DNA from 2 places in the Nitrosomonas domestica genome. Region 2 is predicted to be linked to the other one. Evidence: predicted binding sites of a transcription regulator. Region 2 holds the regulator's gene; the other holds the start of a gene.
What was found. The regulator FliA, encoded in region 2, starts transcription of late flagellar genes. The targets are predictions, from matches to a motif close to CTAAAGTTNNCNNAAANNNTGCCGATANNA.

Region 1 (4,015 bases), 320 kb from region 2:
TTCCGCCTCGCCGGTAACCTTAATATCATCAGTCTCACTCAATATCTGCTTCAAACCTTGACGAACAATTGCATGATCATCGGCTATCATCACGCTTATCATGTTGCCCCCCAGCTTCTCAATGCTTTACAGCTCTTTTTCTTGCTTTCGATGTCCCAGGCTGTATGAGTTCTGACTCATTTTTGGATTCGATCATATATTCGGAATGATACCCAAAATTTTCAGTAGGAATCAGTATCGTTACTTTGGTACCTTTCCCCGTCTCTCCCATAATGTGAAAATTCCCCTTTAATTGCTGGCAGCGTTCACGCATTCCACGAATCCCATATGATTCATGCTTTCCCATATCGAGATCGGTAATTCCTCGACCGTTATCTATTACTTCGAGCAAAACCATCTGATCTAACTCGACCAGCTTAACTTGAATATGCGTTGCACTGGCATGCTTGGAAATATTTGTCAGAGTCTCCTGGAAAATTCTGAAGATTGCAATCGAAAGATCCGAGTCTATTGAAATTTCATCGCTGCTGCAGGACACCCGGCACACAATACCCGTTCGATTACTAAACTCTTTGGCTTGCCACTGCACTGCCGCGACAATTCCACAATCAAGTATTCCGGGTCGTAAATCCAATGAAATCCTTCGTGTGCTATCGATCACACGATCAACAAGAGATTCAATGGATTTTGCCTTCTGCTGATAAAATTCAATAGGTCTGGCTGCTGAATCAAAAAATGGAAATAACTCACATTTAATAGCCGTTAGCGTCCCTCCGATATCATCATGAATTTCTCTTGCTATCCGGGCACGTTCCTGTTCTTTTACTTTTTGCAAGTAAGATGACAGTTCTGCAAGCTGTTCGCGTGAGCGGGCAATTTCACGTTCAGCCAGCTTATTGCGGGTAATATTGATCATGATCCCATCCCAAAGGGTCGCACCATCGGGCATTTTCCTTGGTGTTGCACGCAAGCTGATCCATTTAATATCGCTATCGCCTTTAACTTGAATGCATCCTTCCCAATTCCAAGTTGAAAGTTGCTTGGCAGATATCATCATCAGTTGATCATAATAAACTCTATCATCCGTCAGAATTAATTCCGGAAATAAGCCAGGATTACTGATCAGCATAGATGGCGACAACCCTAACAGGGTTTCGCTGGCATCGCTCACATATAAAAAACTTGCTTGGTGATTAGCATCCACTTGAAATTGAAAAACAACACCCGGAAGGTTAGATGTAATAGCCTGAAACAGTTCTTCACTTTTTTGCAGTGCAGTTTGCGTTGAAATAAATCGTTGATAATTTTCAGATTCACTGATACTTCGCCTTATTACCGGAACCAATCTCGCAAGATTCGTCTTGGTCAACAAATCGTAGGCCCCCAATCCCATTAGAAACTCCACTGCTTCATCGCTTATTTGATTGGAAACAACTATCACCGGAATGTCGGGTTTATTTTTTTTCGCAGTCTCAATTACTTGTATTGCAGTCAGTTGCGGCAAGTTATTTTCTGACAGAATCATGTCCCAAGTCTGTGTTTGAAGCGCATCTTCTAGTCCCTTCTTTGTATCAACACAAACATAGTCAGTTTGAAAATCACTTTCCGCAAGGATTTCCAATATCCGATTCACATCCTCATCCGAGGATTCAATCATTAATACCCTTAATGTCAAGTTACGAATCATCTGAGTTCTTCATCCATTAAAGCTGACAGGTCACGTAGCAGTACTCACAATTAACTACCTGAAAATCATTCCAATTTTACAAAACATTCGCGCTGTACAAAATACTTTATATCATGAATTACCGTTATTAATTCAAATATTAGATAAAAATCATGAAGGTAAATTCCTAAACTTTTCAAATCGCTTTCCGATAACTGCAAGCAACGGTGGTTGTATACCCTCTTGGATTGCGGGGCATGCCAGCGTATTAAAGGCAATAGTGCCTAAACTAAATAGTTGAAAAAAGGAGAACCCAAATGCCACAAATCATTAACTCTAACGTTGCCTCATTAAATGCACAACGCAACCTGAATACTTCACAAAATGCATTAAATACTTCATTGACACGATTGTCCTCAGGCTTGCGGATTAACAGCGCTAAGGATGATGCTGCAGGTCTTGCAATTTCTGAAAGAATGACCTCACAAATTCGCGGTTTAAATCAAGCTGTCCGCAATGCAAATGACGGTATTTCTCTTTCACAAACTGCTGAAGGCGCCTTAGGCGAAATCGGTGCCAACTTACAGAGGATCCGTGAATTGGCTGTTCAATCTGCCAATGCAACCAATAGCGCCGGTGACCGGGCTTCGCTCCAAGCTGAAGCTGCGCAATTGAGTGCCGAAGTTACTCGTGTAGCCAGCCAAACTCAATTTAATGGCTTAAACTTATTGGATGGTTCGTTCTTGAATCAAAGCTTCCAGGTCGGTGCCAATGCAAATCAAACTATCAACATCGCATCAATTTCTGATGCAAGAGCCACGGCATTAGGCAGCCACATACTGACAACCAATGGTACAGCAATGGGTACAGCAACCGCTGCTGCGGCTGCCTCTGCTGCCAATGGTGTTGCGGTAGAAGCCGGTTTAACACTTGCTAATAATAAAGGCGTCACCGGTAACATTAGCTATGCAGCGGGCGATGACGCTAAAGCTATTGCAGCGGCCATTAATACGGCTGCTTCGGGTATCGGCATCACTGCAACCGCATCCAACAGTGCCACACTCGGCAATCTATCAGGAACAGGCACAACTGCTTTAACAATCAATGGCAGCACAGTTTCTGCCACAATCACTGATGCCGCCGATCTAAGCGGTTTGGCTTCCGCCATTAACGGATTGCAATCTACTACCGGTGTCACCGCTTCATTCGCTTCTGCGACGGATAAATCGGCAATTACACTGTCAACATCAGATGGCCGTGACATCGTATTAGCAGATTTTACCAATGGCACCATCACCGCCGACGTCACTGCCGGCGCAACAACAAGGACGCTAACCAGTGGTGGTAATGACTCAACAACTGTCACGGGCACCATTGAACTTTCGAGCGCCTTCGGACAGATCACTGCGGCAGGAAGTAATGCCACGGAATTTGGTGCTACCACCAGCTCTTTCAATTCTGTAGCTACATTGGATATATCATCCGCAACCAATGCACAAACAGCGATCAGAACATTGGATGAAGCATTAAAATCCATTAACAGCTCACGTGGCGACTTGGGTGCGATTCAAAATCGCTTTAGTTCAACGATTGCAAACCTGCAAACCGCATCGGAAAATCTCTCAGCTTCTCGGAGCCGGATTCAAGATGCTGACTTTGCCGCAGAATCAGCAAACCTCACACGCGGACAAATTCTGCAGCAAGCTGGTGTTGCAATACTGGCACAAGCGAATTCACTGCCTAACAACGTACTCTCACTGTTACGTTAATAACAAACGTAATATTGCTTTAAAAACAGCTGAAAGAGCTCGGAAACCAATAAAATCCATGCTCTTTCAGTTATAAGGAGTCAGATCATGACTATCAGTCAATTAAATGGAACCAGCCTATCGCCAGTTCCTTCATTAACGACATCGACTACCAAGAAAATGTCCGCATCAAATACCGAGAACATTGCTATGGCGGCTTCTATCGTTGGATCAAAAATTGGTAATTCGATGGAATCCGAGGAACAAGTAAAGCAAGCCGTTCAGAAGATTCAGGGAACCGTTAATAACCTGGCACAAAATTTGCAGTTTTCGATTGATGAAGATACTGGAAAAACGATCATAAAGGTAATGGATGTGCATACCGAAGAAGTTATTCGTCAAATTCCAACAGAAGAAGCGGTTGAGATAGCTCGCACACTAGACAAAGTACAAGGCCTGTTATTCAACGGTAAGGCATAATTTAAACATAGGTAGAGTTTTGAAATGCTTTCATCACCCGGAATTGGATCAGGTTTAGATATTAATGGCATCGTAAGCAAACTAATGCAAGCGGAAAGCCGTCCACTTACTGCTTTGGATA
Region 2 (4,015 bases):
ATTAATTTTCAACAATCGGTATCTCAGTAATCTTATCGGGATCTGCGGATAAAATCATTACAGTAACTCGTCGATTTCTTTTCCTTCCCTCTGGCGTTTCATTACTTTCGATTGGCCTATTTTCACCATAACCTATTGCTGTCAGCCTATGTGCCTCTACACCATTTTCAATAAATAATCGGATCACGCTGCTAGCGCGGGCTGACGACAATTCCCAGTTTGATGGAAAACTCTCTGTATTGATCGGTACATTGTCGGTATGTCCTTCGACGCGAATATCGTGTTCGTGCCCCTTGATAACATTTGCAACTGCTTGAAGTGTTAAACTAGAACTCTCTGCAAGTTTGGCTTGCCCCGGAGAGAACAAAACACTTGCATTAATTTCAACAGTAATCCCCAGAGAACTTTGAGTTACTCTTACTTGGCCATCTTTTATCAAAGGTTCTAAGGCATTAAGAATGTTTTTAGCCATCCCTTTCATTTTTTCCTGCTTTTTCTCCTTATTGGCACCTGGATGATCAATCAGCTTGATCGGTTCGCCTGAATTTGGGTGTTGATTTTGCAAAGCTGAAAATTCGATAGACTGTGCAGATGTAACCAATGCAGGCGAATTGTTACTTTTAAATGCATTCACTATCGAAGAACTGAGTACTCGATATTTACCTTCGTTGACTGATGAAACCGCATACATCACCACAAAAAAAGCAAATAAAAGCGTAATAAAATCCGCATACGACACAAGCCACCGTTCGTGATTCTCCTGTGAATCTTCATTTCTGTCGGCTCTTTTTCTGGGCATACAATACTCTAGCGATCGAAATAACAATACGGCTTAAACAAAATATCCTTTTAAGCGATTCTCGATAAATCGTGGATTCTCACCGTTGGCAATCGCGACAAAACCGTCAACCAATAATTCGTGCATGGTTACATGATCGTTAATAATACTTTTGAGTTTATTAGCGATTGGCAAGAAAATCAGATTGGCCAGACCTACGCCATAAATAGTCGCTACAAAAGCAACTGCAATTCCTGTTCCCAGAATACTGGGATCAGATAAATTTTCCATCACGTGAATCAACCCCAATACAGCCCCCAAGATCCCAATAGTTGGAGCATAACCGCCGGCAGCCTCCCAAATTTTGGCGGATTGCCGTTGATACGTTTCTAGAGTCAAAATATCGATTTCCAAAATTTCTCGTAATTTTTCCGGGGTACTTCCATCAGCTAATAACTGCAATCCCTTTTTTGTGAAAGGATCTTTAACTGTGGATACATAGGATTCCAGCGCTAATAATCCTTCTTTTCTTGAGATATGAGACCAATTGACAATTTGCTTAATTAAGTTTTGCGGTGAATATTCAGGAGGGTAAAAAATCCAAGCACTCATTCTGATACCATTAACAAAAACTTTCATAGGGCTTTGTAGTAGAACTGCACCCACCGTGCCCCCGACAACAATACAAAAGGCTGCCAGTTGCAGCAATGAGCCGACATGCCCTCCTTCAAGGATTTGCCCGCCAATGATGGCAACAAATGCCAGTACAATGCCGCCGACACTGTTTAAATCCATCTTTGCTTTTTTATTCATCGCGAAATCCAATTAATTCACTGGATAGCCGGCCTGACGATTTAAAGATTTCTTAAGCGGCTGCGTAACCTTGCAACAGCCTGTGTATGTAATTGACATACGCGTGATTCGCTCACACCAAGCACTTCCCCGATTTCCCGTAAGTTCATTTCTTGCTCGTAATGCATGCCCATGACCTGTTTTTCTCTTGGCGGTAGATTATCAATCGCAGCAATCAAGAGACTGCGAAAATTATCATCCAATAGCGCATTAAGCGGGTCGCCTTCGGTATTAACAAATAGCCGATCCAAAAACGGTTCTTCATCATCTTGTTGAAAATCTTCGTAATAGATTAACTGGGCGCCGCGTGCACTTTGTAGAGTTTCGTGGTACTCATCGAGAGACATATCGAGCTCATTCGCCAAATCTTGCTCGCTTGGCGCGCAACCGTTGCGCTGCTCCAAAAGATTCACGGCAGCTTCGATTCGTCGCATTTTCTTGCGGATACTTCGAGGCAGCCAATCCGCTTCGCGTAATTCATCCAGGATTGATCCCCTGATACGCTGCGCCGCGTAGCTTTCGAATTGGCGTCCGTATGAACCTTCATAGCGGTTGATCGCATCCAGCAACCCGATCATTCCGGCTTGAATAAGGTCGTCGACTTGCACACTCGCAGGCAATCGAGTCATCATATGATAAGCAATCCGTTTCACCAGCGGTGTAAACTCAACGATAAATTGTTCTTTATCAATTGCTTTGGTTCCAGTCGCAGTATACATATTCACTCACACCGTAAAATTGTCCATACTTAAAAGGCTTGTTCGAATTAACCGTTGCATAAAATCATTAACTCCACCGTCATACCGATCCGGACACGCAGAGCGTAAAATGTTTTGAGCGAGATGTTTAAAACACTCGGCTGTCTGAGAATTCGGGTAGGTTGACAATATCGATTTGCATAACTGTGTCGAGTAATGCAGCTTGTCATCATTTGGTATATAACCGACGTATTCGAGTGATGCGGATAGGTAATGCCGCACGACTTTGTATAAGTTCTGATAGATCGCGAGAGATTCGGCTTCGGAATCGACCCGATTGACTAATATTAGAAAATTCTGCCGGGCATACTCCTGGCTCATGATTTTAATGAGCGCATAAGCACCTGTCAGAGATGCAACCGATCCAGAAATTACAACCAAGATCTGTTCCGATGCCAGGCTGAGTGGTAAAACATGCGTTGTACCGGTCATTGCAGTATCAATTAGAACGATATCAACAGTATCGGTAAGCTCCGAGAAACTCTTGATAAGCCAGTTTTGTTCCAGAGGATTGAGCTTGCTCAAAGCCTGGATGCCGCGCATTGCGGACAAAATGGATATGTTGTCCGGGCCGCGCAAAATCACCTGTTCCAGACGCTTATCGCGGTGAATCACATGCAATAAATCGAAGCGCGCTTTTATGCCAAAACTCGTGCAAATGTTGTTATGACAGGGATTCTCATCGATCAGGAGCACCCGTTGCCCATTCTGAGCCAATGCGGAGGCCAGATTCACGATAACGCTGGTTTTTCCCACACGTGATTTTCCGCCCACGATCGTAAATACCCGTCCGGAATCAAGTGCTCGCAGACCGGTAAGCTGACGTAATCCTGCCGCTTGATCTTGCAAAATAAATCTAGTCATATGCCAATCCTGCAATCGCTTGACCCATCGATGACAACGTCTCCGCTTCGCCCTTGGTAGCCATGATCAGGGCGAATTCCGCATCTTGCAAAGTGAACGCGGAATCCTTAGGTGACGATTTGAAAGCGCGGTGCAACAAGTAGCGTGAATGCGCGGCATGAATATCCTCCGGAACCTTTTGTCCGTTGGCGACATAATGCAACATCAGTTTCCGGCGTATCGCCGCATCCAATACCACACCAAGGCTCGCCGCTTCATCAACCTTTGTGATGATGCAACCGGATATGCCCCCCTCTTGATAAGCTGAAATGATTTCGTCCAATGTTTTGCCATTGCAAGTAGCGCTCAAGATCAGAATGCGTTTTACTTCCATTCCGCAATTCCTGAGCATGGACATTTGCTGCACCACCATTCGATCGCGTTGACTCATCCCGACGGTATCAATCAATACCATATGTTTATTACGCAATTCGGAGAGCGTCAGTTGCAGGTCTTCAGTATCTTTGATATTGCGGACGGGTATTCCCAGCAATTGCCCATAGATTCTAAGCTGTTCATGACCGCCAATCCGGTAGCTGTCGGTGGTAAGCAATGCAACTTTATCCGCACCATGGCGAATAACACAGCGGGCCGCAAGCTTTGCCGTAGTCGTCGTTTTACCGACGCCGGTCGGCCCGACCAACGCATAGATACCGCCCCGTTCAATCATGTCGTCACTGACGGCTGTTCGAAGATTAGCCGTCAAAATTGACATGGCTTGTTT

Region 1: a site for FliA is predicted at 1,854-1,883, ahead of RBH92_RS06200 (flagellin N-terminal helical domain-containing protein). Genes of this name have one in related genera too.

Annotation. Positions count from the first base shown of each region.
Region 1 is NZ_CP133083.1:1,300,222-1,304,236, reverse strand. Features, by position in the region: gene RBH92_RS06210 (response regulator) at 1-102, opposite strand, end outside; gene RBH92_RS06205 (hybrid sensor histidine kinase/response regulator) at 119-1,657, opposite strand; gene RBH92_RS06200 (flagellin N-terminal helical domain-containing protein) at 1,984-3,435, shown strand; gene RBH92_RS06195 (flagellar protein FlaG) at 3,523-3,894, shown strand; gene fliD (flagellar filament capping protein FliD) at 3,919-4,015, shown strand, end outside.
Region 2 is NZ_CP133083.1:1,615,494-1,619,508, forward strand. Features, by position in the region: gene motD (flagellar motor protein MotD) at 2-799, opposite strand; gene RBH92_RS07610 (flagellar motor protein) at 833-1,591, opposite strand; gene RBH92_RS07615 (RNA polymerase sigma factor FliA) at 1,633-2,349, opposite strand; gene RBH92_RS07620 (MinD/ParA family ATP-binding protein) at 2,356-3,252, opposite strand; gene flhF (flagellar biosynthesis GTPase FlhF) at 3,245-4,015, opposite strand, start outside.